One region of the Petroclostridium xylanilyticum genome, then DNA from elsewhere that is predicted to be linked to it. Evidence: predicted binding sites of a transcription regulator. Region 1 holds the regulator's gene; the other holds the start of a gene.
What was found. Region 1 encodes HrcA, which represses chaperone genes, less so after heat shock. Its sites were predicted from a motif close to TGTTAGCACTCNNNNNNNNNGAGTGCTAACA; they were not measured.
Positions count from the first base shown of each region.

Region 2: the regulator HrcA is predicted to act here: its motif matches at 6,460-6,490, upstream of CIB29_RS16925 (co-chaperone GroES).

Region 1 covers NZ_NPML01000011.1:28,058-44,001, forward strand. Annotated here, with positions in the region: gene dnaJ (molecular chaperone DnaJ) at 1-228, opposite strand, end outside; gene dnaK (molecular chaperone DnaK) at 393-2,240, opposite strand; gene grpE (nucleotide exchange factor GrpE) at 2,369-2,962, opposite strand; gene hrcA (heat-inducible transcriptional repressor HrcA) at 2,985-4,034, opposite strand; gene hemW (radical SAM family heme chaperone HemW) at 4,141-5,274, opposite strand; gene lepA (translation elongation factor 4) at 5,457-7,265, opposite strand; gene CIB29_RS05860 (hypothetical protein) at 7,451-7,795, opposite strand; gene spoIIP (stage II sporulation protein P) at 7,900-9,210, opposite strand; gene gpr (GPR endopeptidase) at 9,280-10,260, opposite strand; gene rpsT (30S ribosomal protein S20) at 10,404-10,670, shown strand; gene holA (DNA polymerase III subunit delta) at 10,699-11,712, opposite strand; gene CIB29_RS05885 (DNA internalization-related competence protein ComEC/Rec2) at 11,716-14,082, opposite strand; gene CIB29_RS05890 (C40 family peptidase) at 14,376-15,080, opposite strand; gene CIB29_RS05895 (GNAT family N-acetyltransferase) at 15,421-15,944, opposite strand, start outside.
Region 2 covers NZ_NPML01000029.1:62,167-78,110, reverse strand. Annotated here, with positions in the region: gene CIB29_RS16945 (DUF6106 family protein) at 1-243, opposite strand, end outside; gene CIB29_RS18435 (MetS family NSS transporter small subunit) at 470-565, opposite strand; partial or broken gene CIB29_RS16940 (sodium-dependent transporter) at 597-2,044, opposite strand; gene CIB29_RS16935 (sodium-dependent transporter) at 2,169-3,680, opposite strand; gene groL (chaperonin GroEL) at 4,422-6,053, opposite strand; gene CIB29_RS16925 (co-chaperone GroES) at 6,125-6,409, opposite strand; gene gndA (NADP-dependent phosphogluconate dehydrogenase) at 6,941-8,362, opposite strand; gene arfA (arabinosylfuranosidase ArfA) at 8,831-10,333, opposite strand; gene CIB29_RS16910 (carbohydrate ABC transporter permease) at 10,395-11,249, opposite strand; gene CIB29_RS16905 (carbohydrate ABC transporter permease) at 11,252-12,190, opposite strand; gene CIB29_RS16900 (ABC transporter substrate-binding protein) at 12,277-13,635, opposite strand; gene CIB29_RS16895 (response regulator transcription factor) at 13,857-15,491, opposite strand; gene CIB29_RS16890 (cache domain-containing sensor histidine kinase) at 15,469-15,944, opposite strand, start outside.

The sequences.
Region 1 (15,944 bases):
ATCGGTTCCCGCATGGCCGAACTGGTCATATCTAGCCCTCTTTTGCGAATCACTTAAAACTTCATAAGCTTCATTGACTTCTTTAAATTTTGCTTCTGCTTCCTTATTTCCAGGATTTACATCGGGATGGTATTTTTTTGCCAGTTTTCTATATGCTTTTTTTATCTCATCGTCAGATGCACCTCTACTTACACCCAAAACCTCATAATAATCCCTTTTTTCAGCCATTTTTACCACCTTTCAAAAAATCACTATAAAACAACAACTATCACCCATTATCAGCTCTACGTTATTATACCATAATGTTATCTAGGCAATCAAAAGGACTAAAGCCAATGAATGGCTTCAGCCCTGCATAATTTAACAAGCAAAGAATTTAAGTAGCTGTTTTATTATTTATCGTCATCCACAACTTTATAATCTGCATCGTAAACATTTTCGCCATTAGGTCCCTGGTGAGCTTGGCCTTGAGCTCCCGGATTAAAGCCTGCCCCCTGCTGAGGTCCGCCATGCTGTTGGTATAGCTTTGCAGAAATTTCGTAGAATTTTTGAGTTAAGGCTTCGGTTGCTTTCTTTATTTTCTCAGTGTCCGTTCCTTTTAATGCTTCTTTTACTTTATCAACTTCAGCCTGTATTTGAGATTTTTCTGCCTCGCCTATCTTGTCCCCTAAATCCTTTAAAGTCTTTTCAGTTTGATATACGATAGAATCGGCATTATTTCTAATATCAACCTCTTCTTTTCTCTTCTTATCTTCTGCAGCATATTTTTCTGCTTCTTTTACCGCTTTTTCAATTTCTTCATCACTCAGGTTAGTACTTGCGGTAATGGTAATCTTCTGTTCATTACCGGTCCCTAAATCCTTAGCTGATACATGAACAATACCATTCGCATCAATATCAAAAGTAACTTCGATTTGAGGTACTCCTCTTGGTGCCGGCGGAATTCCGGTAAGGTGGAATCTACCTAACGTTTTATTATACGCCGCCATTTCTCTTTCTCCCTGTAGAACGTGGATTTCTACACTTGTCTGACCATCGGCAGCAGTGGAGAAGATCTGGCTCTTCTTAGTAGGAATAGTTGTATTTCTTTCAATTAATTTTGTAAATACTCCTCCAAGCGTTTCAATACCTAATGAAAGCGGAGTTACATCCAGCAGCAATAGGTCTTTAACTTCCCCGCCCAGTACACCTGCCTGGATAGCTGCACCTATTGCAACACATTCATCAGGATTAATTCCTTTATGTGGTTCTTTATTGATCAATCTTTTAACCGCATCCTGTACAGCAGGAATTCTTGTAGAACCTCCTACCAATAACACTTTGTCAATTTTATCAGGAGACAAGCCTGCATCTTGAAGTGCTCTTCTTGTAGGTTCCATCGTTTTCTCTACAAGGTCAGCAGTCAGTTCATTAAATTTCGCCCTTGTTAAGGTAATATCCAGGTGTTTTGGTCCGCTGGCATCTGCAGTGATAAACGGCAGGTTGATGTTGGAAGTTGTAACACCGGAAAGCTCAATTTTAGCTTTTTCTGCCGCTTCCTTCAATCTTTGAAGGGCCATTTTGTCATTTCTTAAATCTATACCATGTTCTTTTTTAAACTCTTCAGCAAGATAATCTATTATTCTTTGGTCGAAATCGTCTCCTCCCAGACGGTTGTTACCGCTGGTTGCCAGAACTTCAAAAACGCCATCTCCTATTTCCAGTATAGATACGTCAAAAGTACCTCCACCAAGGTCATAAACCATTATCTTCTGGTCATGGTCCTTATCTAATCCGTAAGCCAACGCCGCTGCAGTAGGCTCGTTGATAATTCTTAATACTTCCAGACCCGCAATTTTACCAGCATCTTTTGTTGCCTGCCTTTGAGAGTCACTAAAATAAGCAGGAACGGTAATAACAGCCTGGGTTACAGGCTCACCTAAGTAGCTTTCCGCATCTGCTTTTAACTTCTGCAAAATCATTGCAGAAATTTCCTGAGGCGTATATTTTTTATCATCAATTTGTACTCTTCTATCGGTACCCATATCCCTTTTAATTGATATAATAGTTCTATCAGGGTTTGTAATTGCCTGTCTCTTTGCTACCTGACCTACCAATCTTTCTCCAGATTTTGTAAATGCTACAACAGAGGGAGTTGTTCTTGCACCTTCGGCATTTGGAATAACTACAGGTTCTCCACCTTCCATAACTGCAACACAAGAGTTGGTTGTTCCTAAGTCAATACCTATTATTTTTCCCATGTCTATTTACCTCCTAAAGTAAAATTATTAGAATCAAAAATATTCTTTAATGTTTATTTAGCGTTCGCGGTTCACAGAAGCCCAAAAGCAACCACCTGCGAACCATGAACCGTGAACTGTGAACTGTTTTAATTTGCCACCTTGACCATACTATGGCGAATAACCTTATCTTTTATCTTGTAGCCCTTTTGAAACTCCTCGACAATGATATTTTCACCAACTGACTCATCCTCTATATGCATAACCGCATTATGAAGTTCAGGGTTAAAAATTTCGCCTTTTGCCTTAATTTCTTCTACCCCTAGCTTCGAAAGGGAGTCATTAAACTGCTTTAATACCATTTCTACCCCTTCTAGAAGCTTGGCAGAATCCACACCTTCTTTACAAGAATTAACAGCCCTTTCCAGGTTGTCTAAAACAGGAAGCAGTTGAGAAATCGTATCACCTACAGCATCACTATAGATGTTTTCTTTTTCCTTTACCGTTCTTTTCTTATAGTTATCGAACTCAGCCATAGTGCGCTGCAATATACCAAAATACTCTTCACTTTTTTTTGTCTGATCTTCAAGTTGAGCTTTTAATGCCTCGATGTCTTCATTTTCTTGAGAGGCTGTCTTTTCACATGTTTCAGTATTTTCAGCTTTATCCACCTCTTCTTCATTCATATTTTCCTCTGTGCTCTCTAAGTTTTGATTTTCAACATCTGCTGTCTTTTTATTCATTATTCCCCATCCTTTGCTATTTTTAGTCAGACTTGCCTTCATAGAATAATTTCATTAGGATACGATTAAAATTCTCAGTTAAATATTCTAATGAAGAAATTGTTTTGGCATATTCCATCCTGGTAGGACCTATAATGCCAATCACGCCCACAACCTTGTCACCTATGGAATAAGTAGATGTGACCAGGCTGCATTCCTTCATTTCCGAAAATTCATTTTCCCTGCCTATCATGATATTTATTTTATTGCCGTTATAAGTGCTGCTAAGAAGTTTATGCAGATTTTTCTTTTGCTCAATAAAACTGAAGAATTCCTTTGCTTTTTCAATATCATTATATTCTGGGAAATTAAAAATATTGGTAGTGCCTCCCAGATATATATCAGAACGATCTATAGCTGCAATGGTATCAGAAATATGATCCAGAATGGGCATGAGCATCTCTTCATTAGAACGCATCTCTTTTCTAATTTCCTGAATTTTTTGCAAATTAATTTGCTCTATCGTTAAACCTGCTAATTTATCATTTAAAATAGCAGTAAGCTTATTTAAAAAATCAACACCAACCCCATTTGAAATCTTAATAGTCTGATTCTTAACAACTCCGGTATTCGTAATGATAACCAGCAATGCACTAAAAGAATCTATTGGTATAAGCTGTAAATGCTTAATTGAACTTCTTTTCATCTGAGGTGTTGAGACAACAGTGGTATACTGAGTAAGCTTGGAAATTACATAAGATGCCTGCTGAATAACCTGGTTCAGTTCCTGGATCTTTAATTCCATAGCATGTTGAATTTTTTGAATTTCAGACACTGTAAGTTGATATTTTTTCATAAGCTGGTCTACATATAATCTATATCCTAAATCAGAAGGTACTCTACCTGCTGAGGTATGCGGTTGCTCAAGATATCCCATCTCCTCAAGGTCTGCCATCTCATTGCGGATTGTAGCAGAACTAAGACCTAACTCATGCTTTTTTGCAATAGTACGAGATCCAACCGGTTCAGCAGTACTAATGTAGTCATCGATAATTGCTTGAAGTATTTTTCTTTTTCTTTCTCCTAATTCCACTATAATCACCTCAACTTTGTTAGCACTCTAATGCAATGAGTGCTAAAATCTATTTTTAAAATATCACTTGTGTTTTCCTTTGTCAAGAGTATTTTTTATTTTCATCCTAAATAAATTCTACAAAAATTTGATTGGACACATCTAATCCCCGCCTGGTCAACCTGTATTTGTCGCCTTGCTGTTCCACTAAGCCTAATCGGACAAATTTATTTAACTGGTTTCCAAATACAGAATTCAAGTCTATATTGAACCGTTCCAAAAATTCTTGTGCACTAATCCCCTCTAATAATCGAAGACCAAGAAACATGTATTCAGACATCTTATCTTCAATGTTTAATTGTATTTTTTCCGCTATAGGAAAATTATTTTGTCCTGTCTGTTTAATATATTCCTGCGGAGAATTTATGTTAGAATATCGCTCTCCATTGAGGTAAGAGTGTGCACCGGCACCTATGCCTATATATTCTTTAGCTTTCCAGTATATCAAGTTATGCCTGCATTCGAAACCCTTTTTTGCAAAGTTTGATATTTCATAATGATTATAGCTGTGATGAGTTAACATCTGTACTGCTTTATCATACATACTCCGGTCTGTTTCTTCATCGGGTAGGTGAAGCCTGTTATTGTGATAATCATCATAAAATTTTGTACCCTCTTCTATTTTAAGCGCATAACAGGAAACATGCTCCGGGCCTAATTGTATTACATTATTCAGGGTAACTTGCCATTGCTCCAGGTCCTGTCCAGGCAAGGAAAACATTAAATCGATATTAATGTTATGAAATCCCTCCTGCCTGGCAGTATAATAATTCTCTAAAAACTGATTTTTGGAATGTATCCGCCCAAGTGCTTTTAATTGCATATCATCCCACGACTGCAAACCTATACTTAAACGGTTTACACCGCACTGTTTCAATACCCTTAACTTTTTCCTGGAAAGGGTTCCGGGGTTGGACTCTATAGACACTTCACAATTAGCATTAATTTTAAACGTATCAAAGCAATTCCTTAATATATTTTCCAATTGTGTTTCTTCCAGGCATGTAGGAGTACCTCCGCCTATATAAACGGTATCTACTATAATATTATCCAGCTTATCTTTATAAAGATACATTTCTTTGATAAGACAATCTACATAATCGCCTTTTACATATTCAAGTCCTGAATAGGAATTAAAATCACAATAATAACATTTTTGAATACAAAAAGGGATATGAATATATAATCCTAATCTTTTCATAATTTTTCCCACGACATTAGTCAAATTCTATATCTATATATTTACTGATAATGATTTTACATGGCAGATAAAGTCAATAAGTTCACAGTTCACGGTTCACAGCAAAAGCTATTAAATCGTTTATTACTGTTAACTGTTAACTGTTAACTGTTAACTGTGAACTGTGAACCATATATAATATCTTAGTCTAACTTTAATACTGACATAAATGCTTCCTGAGGGACTTCAACCGTACCTACCTGCCTCATTCTCTTCTTTCCTTCCTTTTGCTTTTCCAGCAGTTTCTTCTTCCTGGTGATATCCCCGCCATAACATTTTGCCAGCACATCTTTACGCAATGCTTTTACCGTTTCCCGTGCAATTACTTTATTGCCTATAGCAGCCTGTATAGGTATTTCGAAAAGCTGCCTTGGGATGGATTCCTTTAGTTTTTCCGCAATTCTTCTGCCCCTGGTGTATGCTTTTTCACTGTGCACAATAAAAGATAATGCGTCTACTACCTCACCATTTAACAGTATATCCAATTTTACAAGGTCAGATTTTTTATATCCCAGCAATTCATAATCAAAAGAAGCATAACCTTTTGTCCTGGATTTTAAAGCATCAAAAAAGTCATAGATAATCTCATTTAACGGAAGCTCATAGGTTAGTACGGCCCTGCCCTCGTCAATATAACTCATATCTTTATAAATTCCCCGGCGTTCCTGGCATAATTCCATAATATTACCTACATATTCAGTAGGTACCATAATAGAGGCTTTTACTATGGGCTCTTCCATATAATCAATTTCAGTTGGAGGAGGAAGGTTGGTAGGATTATCTACATTAATTATTTCTCCATTTTTCTTAATTACTTTATAGATTACACTGGGCGCCGTAGTGACAAGGTCGAGGTTGTACTCCCTCTCTAACCGTTCCTGGATAATCTCCATATGCAAAAGTCCCAGGAACCCACACCGGAAACCAAATCCCAACGCTATAGATGTCTCAGCTTCAAAAGTGAGGGAAGCATCGTTTAATTGGAGTTTTTCAAGGGCATCCCGCAAATCATCATACCTTGCTCCATCTGCCGGATAAATTCCGCAAAACACCATGGAATTAACCTTTTTATATCCAGGCAAAGGTTCAGCGGCAGGATTTTGTACTGTGGTTATGGTATCTCCCACTCTTGTATCTTTTACGTTTTTAATACTGGCTGCAATAAATCCTACCTCTCCTGCTAAAAGCTCGTTAGAATTATGCAATCCATTTGGCTTAAGATAACCTACCTCCGTCACCTCAAACTCTTTACCGGTAGCCATCATCCTTATCTTTGTTCCCGGGGATATACGGCCTTCTTTTATCCTTACATATGCGATGACCCCTTTATAGCTGTCATAATAGGAATCAAAGATTAGTGCCCTTAAAGGCGCGTCTTCCGCTCCCCGCGGTGCCGGGATTTTTTTTACGATTTGTTCCAGAACATCATCGATTCCTATACCTTGCTTGGCTGAAATCAAAGGAGCATCCTCTGCAACAATCCCTATGATATCCTCTATCTCCTTTTTTACAAAGTCAGGACGGGCACTGGGCAAATCAATCTTATTGATTACAGGGACAATTTCCAGGTCATGGTCCAATGCCAGATAAGTATTGGCCAGCGTCTGGGCTTCTATTCCCTGCGCGGCATCTACTACTAAAATTGCTCCTTCACAGGCGGCCAAACTTCTTGAAACCTCATAATTAAAATCCACATGCCCCGGTGTATCAATCAGATTGAGTATATACTCTTCTCCATCCTGAGCTTTGTATACTAATCTAACTGCACGAGCCTTGATAGTGATTCCTCTTTCCCTTTCCAGTTCCATGTTGTCCAGTACCTGTTCTTCCATTTCTCTTTCAGTAAGAACCCCGGTCCTCTCAAGCAATCTATCCGCTAAAGTTGATTTACCATGATCTATATGAGCTATAATTGAAAAATTTCTGATTTTATCTTGTCTATTATCAGCCATGAGTAGAAAATTCCTCCTTTAAACGATAACAAAAATCTCAATTTAGTCCAGTATATCCGAAAATATATTTCAATGCAATATTATAGCATATCAGCATTATTTTTGTCAGTAACAACCTTAATTACCACAGCTTTAAAAATTAAATTAAAAAGCTGTTAAACAACAAAAAAGGTGCATTATAGCACCTATTGAGTGTTTGTGACTGCCTTTGTACAATCATTTAATCCTGACACGAATTTTTCAACTCTTTTGTAAGAATTATCAACCCATATGGATAAACTTTTAAAATCTTTTTTTAAATAGCTAAGATTAACCTCCATTGGATAATTCATAAAATTTAATATATATATTGAATCAGCTGTTTTTACCAAACTGACGATTTTTAATTCATCCTCTACTCCCAACATTGAATTAACAGCATGGTCAACTGTTACTAATCCAACAACTAATATTGCAAGGCTAGCAAGAATTGCAAGAAACAACAAGCGTTTATTCCGTCTTCTCCGCCTGTACAATTCCAGCCTGTTCATATGTGCACCTCCAAAAATTTGTCCTTGGTCATATTTTTCCCTTTATGGCATATGTAATACAATAGTAGTTATGGTAACACAGGAATTTATTACCCAAAATTAAGTCACTTGATTTCTCTAATCACTTCAGCAACAGTTTTAGCTATATATTTGCTGCTGGCAAGTGCCTCCTCTAAAGTATTACCATTGCTTCCGACTTCTATAATGATAGAACCTGTTGTTGTATGCTGGTTATACCTGTATGGTGCTAAGTTAATCGGCCTTGCTAATCCAGGATATAGTTTTTGAAATTTGTCCTGTAATCTTAATGCAAACTTAAGATTTTCTTTCCAATTAGGATGTTTTAATCCTCCCTGGTCTGTCCCTACTACCAACATCACCTGCGCAACTTTTTGTTTCTCAACCTCAGCCGTTACTTTCAGTTTTTTACCATCCGGGAAAATTAATGCATCTCTATGAATATCCAACACAATCTTTATTGAAGGATTTTTCTTCAGTTGAGACTCTATCGTTTCCAGTGCCTTTCTATAAGAACCGTTATAGGAAGGATAATCATGGACCGTTTTATCATGAATTACCGATATACCGGCAGCTTTAAGATTTTTAGCTATTTCTTCGCCCACCCTTACAATATTATACCTGGAATTCTCTGTCCGGTCAGGATCGCTTGGAGTATAGTTATTTTGTTTTGTTGGAGTAAATGCTTCTGAGGTGTGTGTATGTATAATCAGTACATGCGGACCCTTGCCCGATATTTTCATTTTTAAATCTTCTTTCAACAATTCCGAAATATCAATTTTTTGATTTGCTTCATTCTTTACATATATACCATCTGAAAATTCATATCCCTTTTTATCAGGAGAACTGATATTTACATCAGTAATATTCCTTCCTTCTTCTTCTCCCTTGTCCTCACTGTCAGAAGTATCTGCCGTGGATGGAATGTCATCATTCTTTTCTTTAGGATTAGGTGCTTGCGCCGGTTCAAGTACTTCTTTTTTCGATGGCAAATTAAAAAAAGAGCTCTCATTACTGGTAAATGCCGCAGCAATAATCTGGGGTTCATGTTTCTTCATCATTAAAATTTGACCACTGATAATGGTTATAGGATTTTTAATGTCAAAGCCTGTAACAAACTCTGTAAACCATCTTATATCTCTATCATCAGTAATAATGCTTTTTTCTTTGTCACAGGTTACTTTAATAATAGGCAATACGTTATTAATATGCGATTTCAGAAAGTCTCCCTCTACTAACTTTGAGGATTTTATTTCTTTTAGAACCAACTGCTTATTTATATAAAAATTAATTTTATTGGTGATGATCAATGCGTTTGAAAACAAATAGAATGCAATTATCGTTAATATTATAGTAACTGTCAATCTTGTTTTATTTACTGTTCTTATCCTTATCATATTTTTCCCCCGCTTTTGTACACCCATTCAATTAATGATATTCAAAAACAGGGGGGTTTATGAATAAATTTAATGTACGTATCTGTTCACATCTTCAAGTCCTATTCCCTCATGAAGTGCAATGTTTATGCCATTGGCAATTACTTTGGACACATCTTCAATGATTGTATCTACTTCTTTTGGTGTTACCATTAAATTTCCGATATAAGGTGAAAGGATCTCTTGAATAAGGGTGAATTTTTCATTCTTATCCATATTTTTTAGCATCTCATAAAAAGCTGATCCTTGTTCTACCTGCTTTAACATGGAGTCAATCATAAGGTCAATCGTATCATTCGCCATAGTTGCAGCATCTACTACTGTAGGAACACCTATCGCTATAACCGGTACTCCCAGCGTCTGTATTGTTAATCCCATTCTCTTATTTCCTACCCCTGAACCCGGGTTAATTCCGGTATCAGCAATCTGAATGGTAGTACTAATTCTATCCATTCTCCGGGAAGCAAGAGCGTCAATGGCAATCACCAAATCCGGCTTTACTCTATCTACGATACCTCTAATGATTTCTCCTGTTTCTATTCCTGTAAGACCTAATACCCCGGGTGCAATCGCACAGACCGGGCGCACCCCCTCATCTACCTGCTCCGGGATATACTCAAGCAGGTGCCGGGTAACCATTAAACTTGAAACAACTTTCGGGCCCAAAGCGTCAGGAGTAACATTCCAGTTCCCCAACCCTACTACCAGTACCGTAGCTTTTTTATCAATTTTTACTATGTTAAATAACTCTTTTGCAAATACCTTACATACTTCTTCATGTAAATCAGGATCATTTTCTCTTAATCTCGGTACCTCAATGGTAATGTAGTTGCCCATTGGTTTGCCCATGGCTTCCACACCGTCTAAAGATGTAATCTTCACTCTTGTTACCGAAATATCTTTGCTGCCTTCAGTTACTACCTCTACACCAGGAACCTCTGACTCCTGTTGAGCATTTTGCTTATACATCTCCCTAGCTTCCAAAGCAAGATCTGTTCGAATACTATACATGTCAACTGCCTCCAATATTCATATAATAAATCATTATTAAATTTTGCTAATGATTCATTTTTTATACTTAAATAGTCCTTGCTTTTTTTATACTTTCATGTTAAAATAAGCTTTGTGAATTTAGAGTACTGGAGGTGAGTATATTGCCTAATATTAAATCAGCTATGAAAAGAGTTAAGGTTATTAAAGTGAAAACTTTAAGAAACCAAATGATTAAATCTGCTTTAAAGACTTATATCAAGAAATTTGAGAATTCAGTTGTTGAAGGAGATATAGAAAAGGCAAATGCAGCTTTTAAAATGGCTGTTAAAAAAATAGACCAGGCTGTTGCAAAGGGTACTCTACATAAGAATACCGCAGCCAGAAAAAAATCTCAACTTTCACGTAAACTTAAATCATTGAGCGCATAAAAAAACGTACTTTCGTAAGTACGTTTTTTTATACCATTTTTCTGTTAGATCCGCATTTTACCATAAACATATGGAGAGCTACCCATTCATTCATCTTACTGCTTTTTATATCACTATCCGCTTTCAAACATTCTTGTATCATGCTGTGGAGATATTGGACAGAAAAATTCTGAGCATGTTTAATGTATTTCTTTACTGCAAAATGCGGAATGTGAACCCTATTTGCAATACTTTCAGCGGTTGCACCTTCTTTTAATAAAAGCTTTACTTTTAATATGTCATAAAAATGCTTTGATAATAAGGATATTATTTTTACGGCCGGTTCTTTCAAGGTTATCATATCATTTAAAAGTTCAAAGGCAAGTTGAGTGTTATTATCCATAATTGCATCAATCATATTAAAAACTTTGCTCTCTACCGACTTAGTACACACTGCCTCAATATCCTGCCTGCGTATCGTCTCCCTGTTGCCACAATAATGCACCAGCTTATCTATCTCGTTTTTAATGCTTGTCATTCCGACATCGCAGTGCTCCAGCAAATAATAGATATCTTCTTTTTCAATTTTCTTTTTATATGAAGTAATTACCCGGTTTACCCAGTTAACCAGGTCCACAGTCTTTTGATATTTAAAATCCAAAATCAATCCTTGCTTTTTTACCAGGTTAAACAGCTTACTTCTCTGGTCTATTTCTTTTTCATAGAACACAAGGCAAATATAGGATGGCATATCTTTCAGATAGGTTTCCCAAAATTCTTTTTCCTGGGCTTTCGGAGATTTAAAAATTCCACTATCTTTTATGACCACCATTTTATATTCTGACATTACCGGTAGGGATTCAATCCCGTCCTGCACCTGCTGTAAATCAATATTTTTCCCTTCATAAAAACAAAAATTAAAGTCCTCAAAAGATTTATCCACGATTTTACTTTTCAACTGGTTGTAATAATACTCCTTTAAGAAGTCTTCTTCACCAAAAAACAGATATATATTTGAAAATACTCCATCTTTCAATTGTTTTTTTAATATATCTACACTCAATATTTATTCACCTTCTTTAAAGACCTTTATATTCTTTATTACTTTACCATCTGTTATAAACGTAACAGTGCCATTTATATCTGTCCGGTATATACTTATCTTGTTATTTTCCAGGCGCTCCAATACTTGCCTGGATGGATGCCCAAAATTATTTCTTCCTACAGATATGACAGCATATTCAGGAGAAACCTGTCTTAAAAATTTTTCCGTTGAAGAAGTATCCGAACCATGATGCGGCACTTTTAGCACATTCGCAGTAAGCAATCCACCACATTCTGCAATATACCCTTCTGCCTCTTTTTCAATATCTCCTGTCAAAAGGAAAGAAACACTGCCATATTGTAATTTCAAAATAAGGGATTTATTATTTTCATTTAATAGCGGATTCTTTACCTGATTCATCCCAGGTCCTAATACCTCCACAACCACCTTGTTATCTATCTTGAGCTTATCACCTTTGGATAAATAGTATATTGGAACCAGCCGATGATTAGCATTTTCAACCAAATTCTTTTTTAATTGATTTTCTTCTTCGCGTAAAGGCAGCATCAAAGTTTTTATTAACATATTTTCAAGCATGGTGAGTATTCCTTCCGCATGGTCATCGTGATAATGGGAAACAACAGCCACATCTATACTCATGACTCCTCTTTTTAATAAATACGGAATAACGATGTTTTCCCCTACATTATAATCATTTCTACCTTCGCTGCCTCCACCATCAACCAGTATCGTCTTACCACCCGGACATCTTAAAAAGATACAATCTCCCTGCCCCACATTGACAAAGGTAACTTCCAGGTTATTCTTTTGCCAAAACTGAACTACTACCGAGGAAATAAATACAACTATCAATAGAAAAAATACAGATCTAAATTGAAATATATTTTTTGTTCCTTGTAATAAATTATACAGCATAAATAAAATAAGTAAATAAGCAATAACAAAGAAAAGATCCGGACTGGGGACTGCAAGCGTGGCAAAGGGTAGATTTGCAAACAAGCTTGAACTAAACAAGATGAACTTTAATAGGACGTAACTGAATCCTGCAATAATATAGCCAGCAACTGCATTTATACTACCTAAAACATATAATATTACCCCTGATATGAGTACAATGGACGTAAAGGGTACTACGATAAGATTGCTGACAATGGAAATAAGTGAAACACCGTTAAAATGATATGCAACAATAATTACTGTACCTATCTGGGCGGCTATTGATGCAGCTGCAACTTCTCTTATCCACTTAGGAAGTACACCCAATTTCGAATAGATAGGTTTGTAAAATAGAAACAGTGATAATGTAGCACAAAAGGATAACTGAAAACCAATATCAAATAAAATGATGGGGTTATATAATAAAATCGCCAGTGCCGAAAAGAACAATGAAGTATATGCATCAGCTTCCCTATTCACCAAATACGATAATAAAAAAATAATAGCCATAATACTTGCTCTTAATACCGAAGGTGTGCACCCTGTTATGAAAATAAACAGTATTATAAAAATTATACTGATTACTTTGCTCAAATATTTATTAATATTAAACAAGCCCAGTAAATATGTAATTCCTGTTAAAAGGATAGCTACATGCATTCCTGAAACTGCTACAAGATGAGAAAGCCCGCTTCTTGAAAAGTTTTCTGTCATCTTTTCTGAAAAACCGGTACGATCACCTATTATAATACCTTTAAGTAAAGCCGCTTCGTTTTCAGGCAAAAATTTATTGACCGTTCGAGTAATAGATTGCCGTGAACGGTAAACAAATTCTTCTATAATATTAGTCCTCATAAGAACACCTATTTTTTTAATCTGATATGGTGCGGCATAAGAAACAGCATGTATCCCTTTTGCATTTAGATAATAATTATAATTAAAGCCTCCTTCATTAAAAGGTTGGGGAGGAATATGCAATTCATTTCTTACCTGTAGAATATCTCCATATTGGTAGATTGGCGTTTTATTATTACCAAGACAAATCAGCTTAACTTTTGTATGAATGGAATACCAATTGTTATTAAAATGTACCCTGCTAATTCTGACTGTATATTCAATTCTTTCTTTTTTTACAACGGGCTGTTCAATGACCTGACATGTAAAAGTTACTGGTTTATCGACAAACTGCGCGATAGGCTTTAAATTGGTGTTGCTGGCTATTTTAAATTGTATTGTTCCAACAGCCAACATACAAACAAACAGCATTGCAGGAAAAAGATTTACCGTATTTCTGCTAATTATAATTTTAACAATACAGATAAGTAACGCAATAAAAACTAATACTATTGACTGTTCAATACTGATATACTGTGCTGAAAAAACGCCTGTAATATACGAAGCTGCAGCCCAACAAAGAAGTCTTTTCAACATAAATCCCCTCAAAAAGAACAAAGGCACATCGTTTCATCCGCACAGTTTCGAGGTAAAAAACTTCCAAGGCTTGTGTCAGGCAGGCGCAAACTCGCTTCGCTCAAACAGTGCGCCTGCTTCTCCGACAATACGCCCAGAAGTTCTAATACCTCTCCACAATACGGGTCTCACAATTGCGCACCTTTGTCCGCAGTTTTTTTGCACAAGCTATATTCTAATAGACAAAAAGACGTTTCTAAACGTCTTTTATCCAACCTATAGGTACACAAAAAATTTAGTTTTAATTTAAGTTATTACTCCGGGATAATTCTTCTAGCCGTTATGTACTTTCTCTGATAGTAGCCTTCATTTAAGCTATCATACTTAACATCAGAACCGGGAGAAGATGCATGTATGAATTGATTATCCCCTACATATATGCCTACATGATCAATATATCCGGTCTTAACATTCCCAAAGAATACCAAATCTCCAGGAGCCAAATCTTTTTTATCAACTTTTTTACCGTGTTCTGACTGGTCATGAGCAACCCTATTGATATTAATTCCAAAATGTTTAAACACATATTGTGTAAATCCCGAACAGTCAAACCCCTTTGGAGAAGTTCCACCGTACTTATAGGGAACTCCTAAGAATTTTTTGCTGAAGCCAATAATATCGGCCGCAAGAGAACCGCTGGTACCTCTATCGACTTGTCCACCTGAACGTGAAACTTCCGGATTTCTTATGGAAATGTACGCTCCATGCATCCATCCTTCTACATTATCATTATAGCTTATTTTTATCCATTCATCAGATCGTCCGAGTACCTTAACTTTTTCACCACGGTAAAGTTGTCCCAAAACTTTGCAGGAAGTATTTGGCTGTTCCCTGATGTTAACACAGCTGCCAGTAACCACTCCATAAGCAACTTCCTCAGCAAAGGCTGAAATCGTAATGAAAACAGAAAATACAACCAGCATTACAACAAACATCATCATTCGCTTTAATAAATTCATCGCCATACCCCCGCATCTTTTGTGACAAAATCTTATAACTAAAAGAATTACAATATTGGGTTAATATATTCCAAAACTACATTTTGCAACAAAATATAGTTTTCTAATATATTAAAAAAGTTATTACAAAACTGTTACAAAATTATTATATACTTCTTTCAACATACTGTCAAACTATTTTTAATATTTTCCATAAAAATTTTTTATTTCTATGATAATAGTTCACAGTTCACAGTAGTAAACGATTTAATAGCTTTTACTGTGAACTGTGAACTTATTTGACTTTATCTGCCATGTAAATCATTATCAGTAAATATATACATAAATAAATATATTACATTCATATCTCTTTCTTCATTAAGATGACGTCCTGTTCCTTCCCATTTAATACAATGTGATTATGCATCTTTCTTAAAGGCTCAAATTTATTATTACACCAAAATCGAATTCCTTCACTATTTTCCATAATTACAGAAATATAAATAGTGTTAATGCTATGATAAAGTTTAAAGTAATTAGCAACGATATTCAGGCTTTTCTTCCCATATCCACAGCCCTGATAATCACAATCTATTAAAAAAGAACTAATCCATACAGCATTAGCCTCTTTCTTCTTTAATCTTCCTTTCATTAGACCTATCAAACAATTATTGCGTTTTAGATAGATTCCCGCGAAAAATTCACTCTCACAATAAAGAACTTCCAGATACTTTTCTACAAGGTTTTGCAGGGATATAGGCTTATCAATACCTGTTGCATATTTATATTTCTCTGTCATATTATACCATTTAAGTATCGCGGGTAAATCACTTCTTTTTATGTCTTTTAAGATAATATCCTCACAATCTATATTAAGTGAAAGCA
Region 2 (15,944 bases), on a different contig from region 1:
TCGCTGCGCAATAATTTTATCCACATCCAATTCACCATTGGTAACCGAATATTCAAATTCAATATTTCTGGATGTTATGAGCCAGTATGCACCATAACCCACAGCTACCACGATGATAGGCCCAAAAGGAAGTGCTAAAGCAAACATGGCGATAAGCAATACCGCAATCATTATCCCTACTGTAACTAGTGTGTCTTGAGGTGTCTTCTTCCTCTGTACAATGTGTTCAATGAAAATATCCATAGTTTTCCCCCTTACTCATTCCTTTTGTTTATTACCATTTTAACACAAAACTGTTACGAGTACAAATAAAACCCGGAAAAATTTTTCCGGGTTTTATAATTGACCAACTTTAAAACTAAATATTGTGATTTAAAGTTGGTTAATTTCATCGATAACTACATCAATTTATTTTTAGTTTTGATATGGTTATCGATATTTTTGATATGGTTATCGATATATTAAAAAATTATTGATTCTTTAGTTCAATTGAGAGAGCTAAGGCACAGCCTCCCCATAAAACTACTGCACCAAATAATAAGAAAAATATTGCTGTAGCTGACATCTTCTTTCACCTCCAAAGGTTAATTTGCAGCCTATTCATTCTCATGGTTTACAAGCTTTTTATTTCTCCACGGTCTGGACGCCAAAACAAATGATAATATTAACGTCGTTCCTACAACTGTCCAACCTAACAAAATCAAGGCATCCAACGGATATCCGCCGTAAGGCTTGGTAATATTGCCGATAATATTATTAATAATCATGTAAGCCAATACTGCAGGCGTAATAAACTTAATTGCTATGTCCCACCATGAACCCAACGGGTAATGGGAAATAGGATTAACATGTTCCCGAATTTTATGTGTGCCAAACCACCACCCTATAATAATAGCTTCTAAAATACCTACTATTACTATTCCAAAAGAGTTAATAAAATTATCTACTATATCAAGAATATACAGTCCTGCCCCCGTTGCAAACACAAGACCAACAATATATCCTACAATTGCAGTAAATGTTACAATCTTCTTTCTGCTGATATTAAATTTATCTATAAGTGCACCGGAAAAAGCTTCTACCAGCGATACAGTCGAGGTGAGGCCGGCAAACACAAGCCCCAGGAAGAACAGGACGCCCAGCAATGCCTTGAATATTCCCGGCATTACATTTATAGCCTGCGGAAAAGCAACAAATGCTAGCCCTATACCCTGGGTTGCAACCTTCTCAACAGGTAGGCCCTGGGTATTAGCCATGTATCCTAAAATACCAAATACGCCTAAGGCTGAAAGAAATTCAAATCCTGAATTTGCCAATCCTGTAATAAAAGCACTGTTTACTATATCTGTCTTTTTAGGCAAATAACTTGAATAAGTCATCATGATTCCCATCGCAAGGCTTAGAGAATAGAAGATTTGCCCATATGCAGCAATCCATACTTTATAATCAAGCACTTTACTCCAGTCGGGATTTAAAAGTTTTTCCAATCCCTGAACCGCTCCAGGAAGGGTTACACCCCGGATTACTATAATCACCATGATGATAAACAACGTAGGTAAAAGGACTCTATTGAGCTTTTCAATTCCACCTGAAATTCCTCTATAGCATATAAACCAGTTTATTCCCCAGATCAGCGTCATAGCTGCAACAATATGCCATTGAATTCCCCCGAATTCCCATAATCCTTCGCTAAGGCCTAAAAACTGCCCAAAGAAAAATTTGTTGGGATCATCTCCCCAGCCTCTAGAAAAAGCAAGGAAGAAATAGTTGACTGCCCACGCCAGAATGGCAGAATAATATACCAATATTACCATAGAATTAATGCTGGGCCACCAGCCAAGCCATTCCCATTTTTTATTTGCCCTTGCAAGCGCTAAAGGCGTTGAGCCCCTGAATTTGTGTCCTATACTATACTCGAGTATGAGGATAGGAATACCTGCTGTAAATAATGCAAAAAAGTAAGGAATCAGAAATGCGCCCCCCCATTCTCGTATGCAACATAGGGGTATCGCCAGATATTCCCTAAACCAACCGCAGAACCCATGGCTGCCATGATAAATCCGATTTTAGATGACCATTGCTCTCGTTCTTTTGACATATATCCATCACCTTTCTATAAAAATTCTTATAAATACAATATAAGTAGGTATATAAACGTTAATCTTGCCCTACTCAGCTTCATAATCTTCATAATTATTAAGCGTATTTTCTGCCCATGGCCTTGAAGCCAAAATCAATCCTGCTGCAACCGTACCTGCTGCAACCAACCAGCCCAGTATCACTACCGCACTCATCGGATATCCGCCGTAAGGTTTGCTAATATTTTCAATGATATTATTGATAAGCATGTAGATTAATACGGCAGGCGTAACAAATTTAACCGTAACATCCCACCACTTGCCCACAGGATAATGGGAGATAGGATTTACATGTTCTCTTACCTTTTGCGTGCCGAACAGCCAACCTATAACAATTGCTTCTGAAAGCCCTATGATAACTGCACCAAATGAGTTGATAAAGTTATCGATAATATCAAGGAAGAACAATCCTGCTCCGGTTGCAAATAAAGTACTAATAGCAAAACCACCTATGCATATAATGGTAACTATCTTCTTGCGGCGAATACCGAATTTGTCTATAAATGGAGCCGAGAAAGCTTCTACCATGGATACACTGGAAGTCATACCTGCAAATACGAGACCTGCAAAAAACAATACTCCCAGTAATACTTTAAATATTCCTGGCATCATGTTCATACCCTGAGGGAAAACAACAAAAGCCAGTCCGATACTGCTGGTAACAACTTTATCTACAGGCAGATTCTGCACATGCGCCATATATCCCAAGATACTGAATACGCCTAAAGCAGCAAGAAATTCAAAACCGGAATTTGCCAGCGCAGTGAAGAAAGCACTGTTAACGATATCCGTCTTTTTAGGTAAATAGCTTGCATAGGTCATCATGACCCCCATTGCAAGGCTGAGAGAGAAGAAAATCTGTCCATAGGCTGCAATCCACACTTTAAAATCCAGTACCTTGCTCCAGTCAGGATGCAGAAGTGTTTCCAAGCCTTGAACAGCACCAGGCAGCGTAACACCTCTAATGACAATAATAATCATGATGACAAAAAGCATTGGTAAAAGAACCTTGTTCGCCTTTTCTATACCATCGGAAACACCTTTAAAGCATATATACCAGTTCGCAAACCAGATCACCGCCATAGCAATTAAAATGTGCCATTGCATTGTCCCAAGATTCCATGGACTGTCGGTAAGGCCCAGGAATTGTCCAAAAAAATATTTGTTAGGATCATCTCCCCATGCTCTTGTAAAAGCAAGGAAAACATAATTAAGCGCCCATCCCAAAATCATTGAATAATAGATGAGTATAACAATTGAATTAACACTTGGCCACCATCCCAGCCACTCCCACTTTTTATTTGCCCTTGCAAGCGCTGCAGGGGTGGCCCCTCTAAACTTATGCCCTATACTGTACTCAAGTATCATCAGCGGGATACCTGCAGTAAATAGAGCAAAAAAGTAAGGAATAAGGAACGCACCGCCCCCATTTGAATAGGCGATATATGGATATCTCCAGATATTGCCCAATCCGATTGCTGACCCTATCGCTGCTAGGATAAAACCAATTTTGGTCCCCCATTGGTCCCTTTTGCCTGCCATGTATACATCCTCCTTTGAAAATTGTATCTTTCGTTTACATACAAATAATTTCCAGTATTTGTTTCTGCACTATTGCATTTATTATAATACATAGGATATATGTTTTGCAATAACTTTTTATATGACTTGCAAATGAATGCAGGTATTGGATGAGAAAGGTCATATTTAAACTATCGCAACGAGTTAATATAGAGTTATAGTATATTTATGACTGTTAAACGCGGGTCTTTGACAGTTGCAACTTTTCAAACAGTGCTCGAAGCCTTGAAAATAGCACATTTTTGTGTCAAATTTGATTTTCTAAAAATGCGTACTTTCTAGTGATTTTATTATTTTAATCTTAATTTTCAAATCATATCTGCCGATTTATTAAATGACAGCAAATGCAGCATTAGCAAGGATTTTAAAAAAGTACGCAAATTTTTTATTTAATCAAAAGCCTGAAACCCTTTAATATCAAGCCTTATCAGGCTTTTTGTATTCGCCAAGTGTCAAACTCGGGATTATAATACATAGGATATATGTTTTGCAATAACTTTTTATATGACTTGCAAATGAATGCAGGTATTGGATGAGAAAGGTCATATTTAAACTATCGCAACGAGTTAATATAGAGTTATAGTATATTTATGACTGTTAAACGCAAAAAAGAACTCCCAGTTCCCCAGGAGTTCCTTTTTATATAAACGGTAGGGCCTATGAACGGCACTACTCGCCACCCACTCATCACTACCCACTTTATTAATACATTCCGCCCATTCCGCCTGGCATTCCACCGCCTGCTGGCGCAGCTTCTTTTTCCGGTTTGTCAGCAACCAGACTTTCAGTAGTGAGCACCATAGCAGCTACGCTTGCAGCATTCTGTAATGCAGAGCGAGTAACTTTGGTTGGGTCTACGATACCTGCGTCAACCATATTCACATATTGCTCAGTAAGTGCATTGAAGCCGACTCCAACCGGGCTGTTCTTAATCTTTTCTACGATTACAGAACCTTCCAAACCTGCATTGGCAGCGATCTGTCTTACCGGCTCTTCAAGAGCTTTAAGAACGATCCTAACACCAGTCTTTTCATCGCCTTCTGCTGTATCAAGAAGTTTTTCAACCGTGGCTAATGCATTAATATACGCAGTACCGCCACCAGCTACAATACCTTCTTCAACAGCAGCTCTTGTAGCAGCGAGAGCATCTTCAATTCTCAACTTCTTTTCTTTCATTTCTGTTTCAGTAGCAGCACCAACCTTGATGACAGCTACGCCACCAGATAATTTAGCAAGTCTTTCTTGTAATTTTTCTCTATCGAAATCAGAAGTAGTTTCTTCGATTTGAGCTTTGATTTGCGCAATTCTGCTTTTGATTTCTTCTTGAGAACCGGCACCATCAACAATGATAGTATTTTCTTTTTGTACTCTAACCTGTCTAGCTCTGCCAAGTTGAGCAATAGTAGTTTCTTTGAGGTCCAATCCTAATTCGTCAGAAATAACTTCTCCACCCGTCAGGATAGCAATATCCTGTAACATAGCCTTTCTTCTATCACCGAATCCAGGAGCTTTAACAGCTACACAAGTAAAGGTTCCTCTCAATTTGTTTACTACTAATGTAGCAAGAGCTTCACCCTCAACATCTTCAGCAATGATAACAAGTTTTTTGCCTTGTTGAACAATTTGTTCGAGAATTGGTAAGATATCCTGGATATTGCTGATTTTTTTATCAGTGATCAGGATATAAGGATCTTCAAGAACAGCTTCCATTTTTTCAGTGTCGGTAATCATGTATGGAGAAATGTATCCCCTGTCGAACTGCATACCTTCTACAACTTCAGAGTAAGTTTCTGCAGTCTTGGATTCTTCTACAGTAATAACACCATCATTTGTAACTTTTTCCATTGCATCGGCGATTAAGTTGCCAATGGTTTCATCTGCAGCAGAAATAGCTGCAACTCTTGCAATATCTTCTTTTCCTTTGATTTTTGCGCTGTTGGCTTTGATGCTTTCAACAGCTGCATCTACAGCTTTTGCAATACCTTTTTTAACAATCATTGGATTAGCACCGGCAGCAACATTCTTTAAACCCTCTCTGATAAGAGCCTGCGCTAAAAGGGTAGCTGTAGTAGTACCGTCTCCGGCTACATCATTCGTCTTGGTTGCAACTTCTTTTACAAGCTGCGCACCCATATTTTCAAAAGCATCTTCTAACTCAATTTCCTTCGCAATGGTAACACCATCGTTTGTAATTAACGGAGAACCAAATTTCTTATCAAGAACAACGTTTCTTCCTTTTGGTCCTAAAGTAATTTTTACTGTATCTGCTAACTGGTTAACGCCTCTTTCAAGAGCTCGTCTAGCTTCTTCACCAAATAAAATCTGTTTTGCCATATGTATTACCCTCCCTTAATTATTTGAGATCATTTTCAATAGTCTTTTCAATAGTCTAGTTTAAATATTAATTATTCAACCTTAGCAAGTACATCGCTCTGTCTTAAGATAGTGTATTCTTGTCCATCAATTTTTACTTCGGTACCAGCGTATTTGCTAATGATTACCTTATCTCCCACGGCTAATTCCATCTTTACTTCTTTACCATCTACTATACCGCCAGGACCTACCGATACAACTTCAGCCATCTGTGGTTTTTCCTTTGCTGTACCCGGTAATACAATACCGCTCTTTGTTGTTTCTTCACTCTCCAGCATTTTGATAACTACTCTGTCTGCTAAAGGCTTAATAGTCATGTATATACCTCCTTAGATTAAATTATGTAATAATTAATTAACTTCTTTTTTATTAGCACTCACCGCTCGTGAGTGCTAATCACATTAATAATAATATATAATCTATTTTTCTATAGCAAACATTATAATTCACTATTTTTCTATATTATTGCCTTAATTTTTTTATTTTATAGCATTAAATCCATATCTCTTTTATTTTCTTTCAATAATTAACTTAGGGATGTCATTTTAAATAAAAAGCGTTAGCACGCATCTATTGTTCTGAAATGATACATTGAGGACAAGCAGCATCATGTATTCCATGTTTTGCCGTCGGCTTATACCGGCATCCGTGCCGGGATAAACCTAAAATCACCGTCCATGGCGATTTTCCGGCTGCAACATTCCATACATGATGCTACTTGCCCGTGACAATGAATGTAATATATTTAGTGTTATTTATATAGGCAACAAAAAAACACCCTTTCGGGTGGAATTTTTGTAGTTAATCTGTATTAAATATGCGCCGGTTGGAGTTTTATAATAGTAATTTTATATTAAATCTACCCATTCAGTATGAAATACGCCTTCCCTATCAATTCTCTGATATGTATGCGCACCAAAATAATCCCGCTGGGCCTGAAGTAAATTAGCAGGCAGGAATTCACTTCTATAAGAATCAAAATAGTTCAGGGCAGAACTAAAAGCGGGCACAGCTATACCATTCATTACTGCAGCACTTACCACCCTTCGCCAGCTGTCCTGTGACTCATGTACAACCTCTTTAAAAAATGGATCAAGAAGAAGGTTTTCCAGTTTAGGATTCCTATCAAAAGCCTCATTAATTTTATTTAAGAATCTGGCCCGGATAATACAGCCACCTCTCCACAGCAACGCTATTTTTCCCAGTTTTAAATCCCATGAATATTCTTCCGATGCTTTTTTTAATAATGCAAACCCCTGGGCATAGGAACAAATTTTAGATGCATATAAAGCCTTTTTAATGTCATCTATAAATTGTTGCTTATTTCCTTTAAATTCTATTTCAGGCCCGGATAAAATTTTAGAAGCATTCACCCGTTCAGATTTTATTGCAGATATATTACGGGCAAATACCGCTTCTGCTATCGTAGGAGTACTTACCCCTAAATCCAAGGCTTCCTGGGAAGTCCATTTACCTGTCCCTTTTTGTTGTGCCGTATCCAGAATAACATCTACCAAAGGTTTTCCTGTCAGCTCATCCACCTTACCCAGGATATCAGCAGTAATTGCTATGAGGTAAGAATTCAATTCCTCGCTGTTCCATTTTGCAAAAACATCTTTTATTTCCTGTGCCGGCATATTAAGAAGGTTTTTTATCAAGTAATATGCCTCGGCAATAAGCTGCATATCTCCATATTCAATACCATTGTGGACCATTTTTACATAATGACCTGCCCCATTAGGTCCAATATAACTGCAGCAGGGTATACCATCATCTACCTTAGCTGAAATATCTGTCAAAATCTTTTCTACTTTGTCCCATGCCGATCGATTGCCCCCAGGCATTATACTAGGGCCATTCAATGCACCTTCCTCGCCGCCGGAAACACCCACTCCAAGATAGAATATCCCCAGCTTGCTTAACTCCTCTTCTCTTCGCATGGTATCCTTAAAAAAAGAATTTCCTCCATCAATAATGATATCACCCTTCTCTAAATGAGGAATAAGGACCTGTATCATCGCATCCACTGCTGCCCCGGACTTAACCATCAAGAAAACCTTTCTGGGTCTTTCCAAGGATTCCACAAAATCTTCTAATGAATAGGCTGGTACGATATTCTCTTTTCCCCGAGCCGTCTCATTCATAAATTCATCTATTTTTGACAGAGTCCTGTTGTATACTGATACCCTGTAACCATTGCGGGCCATATTCAATACAAGGTTTTGACCCATAACTGCTAATCCGACTAATCCAATATCCGATTTTTTCATGATAAAATATCCTCCATAGATACAGATTAAGATTAAGATTGAGATTAATTTAAAACCAAATCCTTTTTACTATCATACATAATACTTCATCATACTTCATCTCAATCTCAATAGTTATTTTCTACATTACCATATTATCTATATACCCCAAATGTTAAATATTAAACATTGTGTTATATCTTTATTATTTCATATAGCATATCACCTTTTGAGATACGATATCAGCCAATATTTATACTCCTCTATCCGCTACATCATAAACCTTCACCCCTAAACTGTATTTGCTATAAAGAAATGTATTAAACACTTATCAGCTTCAAATACATTTTGTTACTAAAAATGACTCATACAATAGCCTTAATCTTGAAACAAAAGAATTAAACAGAAGGATATTTTATTCTAAAAATTCCCTCTGTTTATTTTTATTAAGAACATACATGTGTAATTTTTAGTTATTAAAAACAAGCATCACCGTGTTGAAAATCTTATCATGTTCCATGAAGTCTTAGGCAAACAAATATCATATGTATTGTTATCATCTTTTGGTAATTCCATGTTTCTAGGCTTTATATTTTCAGGATTATCAAAGGTATTTGTTGCATAAAGGTCCTCTCCATCTAAAACAACATGTTCAACAATTTTTATATTTCCGAATGAGCGCAGGTCCAGTGACAACTGCATATCTTCGTTTCTATCACAGTTAAGTGCAAATACGCAAACACTGTCATTTTCTTCATCAAAAGTGACAGACATTTGAACAGTTGGAGCATCACCGTAAAGAGCCGTTTCAAATTTTGGAGTTGTGATAATCGGTTTTAATGCAACACCTCTTGCATAATTTGAAACTTGCTTAAATGGATAGAAAATTGTTTGCCTGATGGACCTACCGCCCTTCTCTGTAAAAATAGGTGCAATGACATTGACAAGCTGTGCAAGGCAAGCCATTTTTACCTTATCTGCACTATTCACCAGTGTACACATCAAACCACCTACAACAAGGGCATCTAATAATGAATAGTTATCTTCAAGAATTGGAGGAGCAATCTCCCAGGGGTATCGTGTCCTTTTATTCTGATACCATACATTCCACTCATCAAAGGAGATTTTTAATGTTTTGCTGCTGCGATTCTTCGCTTTTACATAATCAATAACAGAAGCAATGGTATGTATGAATCTGTCCATATCAACAAATGAAGCAAGAAAATCTTCGGTAGTTCCGCCATTTTCCCCTTCATAGTAATACCTATGCATTGAGATATAATCCACCTTATCATATAAATGCTCCAATACCACTCTATCCCACTCAGGATATGTAGGCATTTTTGAGTTTGAACTGCCGCAAGCAACCAACTCAATTGTCGGGTCAACCCATTTCATGATTTTAGCTGCTTCTAATGCTTTTTTGCCATAGTCATCAGCAGACAAGTGGCAAATTTGCCATGGTCCATCCATCTCATTCCCTAGGCACCACACTTTTATATTGTACGGATCATTATGTCCATACTTTCTTCTTAAATCACTCCAGTATGTTCCCGAAGGATGGTTACAGTATTCAACCATATTGCCTGCTTCTTGCGGTGTTCCTGTACCCAAATTAACAGCAGCCATTATTTCTGTATTTGCTTTTTTACTCCAATCGGCAAATTCATCAATCCCCATCTCATTTGTTTCTATTGAGTACCAGGCAAGTTCCAGTCTTCTCGGCCTTTCTGCCTTTGGACCTATTCCATCCGTCCAATTATAACCCGAAACAAAATTGCCGCCGGGATATCTTACAATTGGCACATTTAGCTCCTTAACAAGTTCAATTACATCTTTTCTGAAGCCATATTCATCGGCAGCTGGATGCCCCGGTTCATATATTCCTGTGTATACAGCTCTTCCCAGATGTTCTATAAACGAGCCATAAATACGGTTATCTATTTTATCAATCACATAGTTTTTATCAACGATACACTTTGTATTTTTCATAATCAATCCCCCAAGTTTTTATAGTATTAGAATTCATCATTTTTAAGAGAGTACTTGCTTTTCATCCTTTTACTCCACCGACAGTTAATCCGGAGATAAATGCTTTCTGATTGAGAAGGAATATTATTAAAATAGGAACAATGGACATTACCGCCCCGGGCATCAGCATATCATAATTGTTACCATATGGTGTAATCAACGAGGCAAGTCCTATAGGGATAGTAAGCATCTCATTTGTTCTTAAAACAATTAGCGGCCATATAAAACTATTCCAGCTAGACATTGCCTGAAGAATTACCATTGCCCCGAAAGCTGGCAGCATAAGTGGCATCATAATTCTAAAATATATTCCAAATTCACTGCACCCATCAATTCTTCCTGCATCCAAATAATCTTTTGGCAGCCCTACCGCATATTGTCTAAAAAAGAAGACTGCAAACGGAGAGACTACAAAGGGCAGTACAACGCCAAAGTAGGTATTAATGAGCTTTAAAGAAACCATTAGCTTGTAAAGTGGTAATATCAAGATCTCTATAGGAATCATCATTACAACTAGAACAACCGTAAAAATAAGGTTTCTACCTTTAAAATTATATACGGCAAGACCATAACCCACCATTGACGTTAAAAATAATGCAAGTACCGTATGAAGAAGCGTTATAATGATACTATTTTTATACCAATGTAAATACAAACTGCTTTCATCGGTAAACAACAAAACATAATTTTTGATGCTCATTATTTGAGGCTGAATGTTTACATTAATTCCATTTCTTAATAGCTCTTCACCGGGCTTAAAAGAGGACACAAACATAAAATAAAAAGGAGCAAGGGCTATAACGCTAAATAGTGAAAGAATGATCAAGTTAGTAATAGTAATAATTCTATTCTTTTTGCGCGTTGATTTCATTTTCATCCTTAATCACTCTCCTTTTTAAAAAATCCGAATAGTGTCAATTGGATAAGGTTCAGTACAAAAACAATGGCAAGCAGCGTTATACCTATCGCTGAAGCAAATCCCAAGTCATTATTGTTAAAACCCTCCTGATAAATATATCCTACTAAAGTAAGTCCAATATCTCCCGGAGGTGTTGACCGCCAATAAGCAAATGATTCGGCAAACATTGCGAATCCAGCGTAGACACTTATAGTTACCACATAAATGATAACTGGCTTTAGACAAGGAATGGTAATTTTAAAAAACTTATCAATGGTGTTAGCACCATCAATTTCAGCAGATTCGTAGAGTTCTGATGAAATTCCCTGTAATCCTGATAAAAAATAAACAATATTTACACCAAGCCATCTCCATGTTGCCAAAACAACGAGAATAAATATAGCTGTACTCTTTGATTGCAGCCAAACGATTGGTCCAATCCCAAATGACTTAATAATTGCATTTGCCAAAGTCGTTTCCTGCTCACCAAACGAATATCTGAAAAAGATACCTGCTACAATGACTGAAGTCAATGCAGGTATGAAAAGTGTTGACCTGAAGAAATTTCGTCCTATCGTCATTTTGCTATTTAGGACAACCGCTAACAACATAGGTAATGGAATTAAAACCAAAAGCGTAAAAAAAGTATATTTTGCGCTAACCGTTAAAGCATTAAAAAAGTGCGGGTTATTAAGATTCATATAATTTTTAAGCCCTACAAATTCCACATCATTCAGACCTGAAATGGTCTGAAAACTCATCATAATGGTTGATATAATAGAATAAAGATAAAAAGTCAAAAATGAGATTATAAAAGGCAAAACGAAAATATATGGTACTACTTTATCTGAATAGAATATGTTTTTCTTTCTATTATATTTAATTGTTATAGTGTCTGTTTGCGGTACACTACTCAACACTGATACTCCCCCTTTGGAGTAAAAGATTCAACTGGCACTCCAGTTGAATCTTTTACTCCTAATTAATCAACAACACTAGTGAAATCTTATTTTTTACGCAGTTCTTCCGCTGTGGCTTTTAAAGATTGCTCAGGAGTTAAGCTTTGTTCCTTCAAAGCTTTGAACATTACATCCTTTTTCACTGCCGCAGCAGCAGCCGGGAACTTCTCACCAACATTTATAGAATTGATCTCATCTTTAATTTGCATAAGCATATCAAAAATACCTTTCCCGAAATAATCAGTATATTTGTTATCTGCCTTCATTTCAGGATCTTCCCAAACATCCCACCGGATAGGATCAAATCCTAAAACTGTCCATGTCTTTTTGGCGCCTTCCTTTGAAAGCTTAGCAAAGTTTAAAAATTCCATCGCAAGATCAACATTTTTACATTGAACAGTGATAGATGTACCTGTTCCTCCCATCCCTGCGGATCTGAATCCGTCATCCTTCCATTTAGGTAATGGTCTAACGATAATCTTTCCTTTCAAATCCGGCATATACTGGACAAATCTACCCATATACCAAATGGGCATTAATACCGACGCGGCGCCGCCTTTATTCATAAACGCATAGTATTCTTCTGTGTGGTGATGCCCACCCGGAGTGGGAATTGCAATCTTATCGGTATAGATCATATCTTTTAGAAATTGAAGCGTCTTAATATTTATTTCATTATCCAGGATTGGATTTCCATCTTTATCTAAATAATCAGAACCTTGCTGGCTGATCATCGGATGGAATGTCCACTGATCTGTTACTTCAATGGTGGTCATTGGTACCCCTGCTGCTGCTGCAACTTTTTTGCCGGCAGCAACATAATCGCTCCAGGTCTTAATATCATCAGCATTTACGCCGGCTTTATCTAGGATTTCCTTGTTATAATACATGACAGCTGCACCAACGTGATAGTCAATCCCGTAATACTTACCGTCTTTTGCATAGTTATCAAATCTTGCTTTGATCATCTTATCTAATTCAGGTTCAACAATTTTATTTAATGGTACGAGGGCAGGATTTTTTCCCTTTAAATAATTCGAGTACTTGCTAATTTCTATGTCTACAATATCCGGTGCACCTGTTCCCGATTGTAAAGCAATCAACAATTTATTGTGCATCTCGTCATAAGGGTATACATCCGTTTTGATTGCTATAGGCTTGTTTTCATTTGTCTTGTTCCAGCTTGCTACCGCATCATCAATAAACTGCTGATGTAGTGCCTGGAATGTCCAAAAAGAAAATTGTGTTGTCTTTTTGAGTTCTTCCTTCTTTTGTTGTGTTTCCTGCTGTGCAGAATTAGAGGATTGAGCCTGATTAGCAGGCTGTTTTGGTGCTGAGCCACATCCTGTCAAAGCAATACTAAAGAAAAGTACTGCAGCCATAATAACACATAAAGTTCTTTTCATCTAAATGCCCCCTATTTTTTATTTTGCTTAAAACTATACCTTTGACGTCAAAAAGTACAATTTTATTATGGACAATGTATAAATTACTGTTTTCAATTCATACATTATCTTTTGTTAAAATTATACAATATAAGACCATCGTAGCGTACTCAACTTTTTTTACATTCATTATAATATTTTTATAATATTACTCATAAATCATTATATTTTTTTTACATTTACTACATTTTTTTTAATGAAGATTCATATTCCTGTGGAGTCATACCTAAGATTTCCTTAAAGACCTTAAAGAAATAATTATAATTGCTAAAGCCCACTTCTTTTACAATTTCCTTTAGTTTGAAATTTCCCATTTCAATTAATAACCTGGCCTTTTCGACTCTACGCATATTTAAATATTCCACAAAACCTTTCCCACAATCTTCCTTAAATACTCTACTTAAGTATGAACTGTTAATACCAATATACTCGGCAACCTCATTAAGAGAAATGTTTCTCTGATAATTAGCATGAATGTATTCTATCGCTTTTTTTGTAATATCAGTATATATTTCATCGATCTGTTGCGACTTCAATTCATTGATAAGTTTTTCAAAAATATCCTCAATCCAGTTTTTTATATCGTATATCGTATCATACTTTTGAAATTTTAAATAAGGTATGTCATTTTGTGAATAAATAAGATTGATATCAATTGCCGATTCTCTCGCTATCCTGTTTACAATGTTAATAAGTTCAATTACAATCATCTGCGTGGACTTATTATTCATTTTGCTGTTTATAATTCTCTTAAAAATCAAATCTATATATTCTTTGACTTTCAAGAAATCAAAAGATTTAACACTAAGAATAATATTTTGCTCATCATTTAAATCAAGGTTGGTAAAATTGTCGTCAACATGCCCTGTACTCTTTTCTCTAAGTATTTTGTCTTTTCCCTGATAAAATTTTATTTTTAACTTTTCTTCAGCGTCTTTATAATAGATACGTATCTTTTCTATATCATTACAGATTTCACTAATGCCAAAACAAGCAGTAATATTTAGATATCTTTTTATGCTACTCCTTATCTGTTCTATTACGGCATTGATACTATTGTAGACATATAATAAACTGTATACTCTCCCCAAAGAAAGAATTATAACAAATTTTCCTTTTTCCACATGGGATATTACAGCCTTTCCCCAGTCATTTAAAACCCCCTGGCATATGTCTAAAAATGCTTTGGTAAACTTATTTATTTCAGAAATAGCAGCATACTTTTCCTCTAAAAATGAGTAGTCGTCAATTTCTACCGCAATGATGGTTAGATTTGTTGTTTCCATATTTATATCAAGTGTTTTAACTTCTCTCTCTATTCTGTTTTTATCAACTATTTCCCCATAGATTAACTGCTTTATGAAGTTATTCTTGAGTATGGGCTTGGCAGAAGCAAGCTCAATTTCCAATTGTTGTTTCCTATGTAATTCACTCCTCCCGCTTAGAATATTGTAACGGGCCATTTCCAAAGCGTTAATTAAAATTTTAGAATCAAGTTCATGTTTAAGTATATAATCAACGGCACCTTTTTTCATACTTTGTCTTACATAGTCAAAATCATTATAACCACTTAATGCAATAACTTTTATTTCTACATATTTACGCTCAATATATTCAATGAGCTCTATACCATCCATAACAGGCATGCTTATATCTGTAATTACAATATCGGGTATCATTTTATCAATCATGTTTACTGCAATTTGCCCATTACTTGCTTCTCCGCAGATTTCAAATCCATGTTTACCCCAATCCAACAGACTTTTAAGATTGGCACGTGAAAGAATATCATCATCAACTATTAATACCTTGAGCATTTTCTAAGCCACCTTCCTTCTTAATGATTGGCAGTATTATTTCTACAGTTGTATAGAAATCCGGTATGCTTTGGATAAAAATACCATATTGCGGCCCGAAAAACAATTTAATTCTTTCTTCAACATTTGCTAAGCCCATACCATTAAATCTTGATCTTCTTGTATAAGGATCATGAGATAAAGTGCCCTCCAATTTTTCTTTGGGAATTCCCACACCATTATCTGTGACTGTTATTTTCAAATGATCGGCATCTGTAAATGCTTTTATGACAATTAAACCTTGTCCATTCATAGGCTCTATTCCATGAATAATAGAATTTTCCAATATTGGCTGCAGTACAAATCTTAATATTTTATAGTTAAGCACTTCTTCTTCTATCTTAAATGACACTTTAAACTTATCATAATATCTATATTCTTGTATAGTAATATAATTTTTTAAATAATTGATTT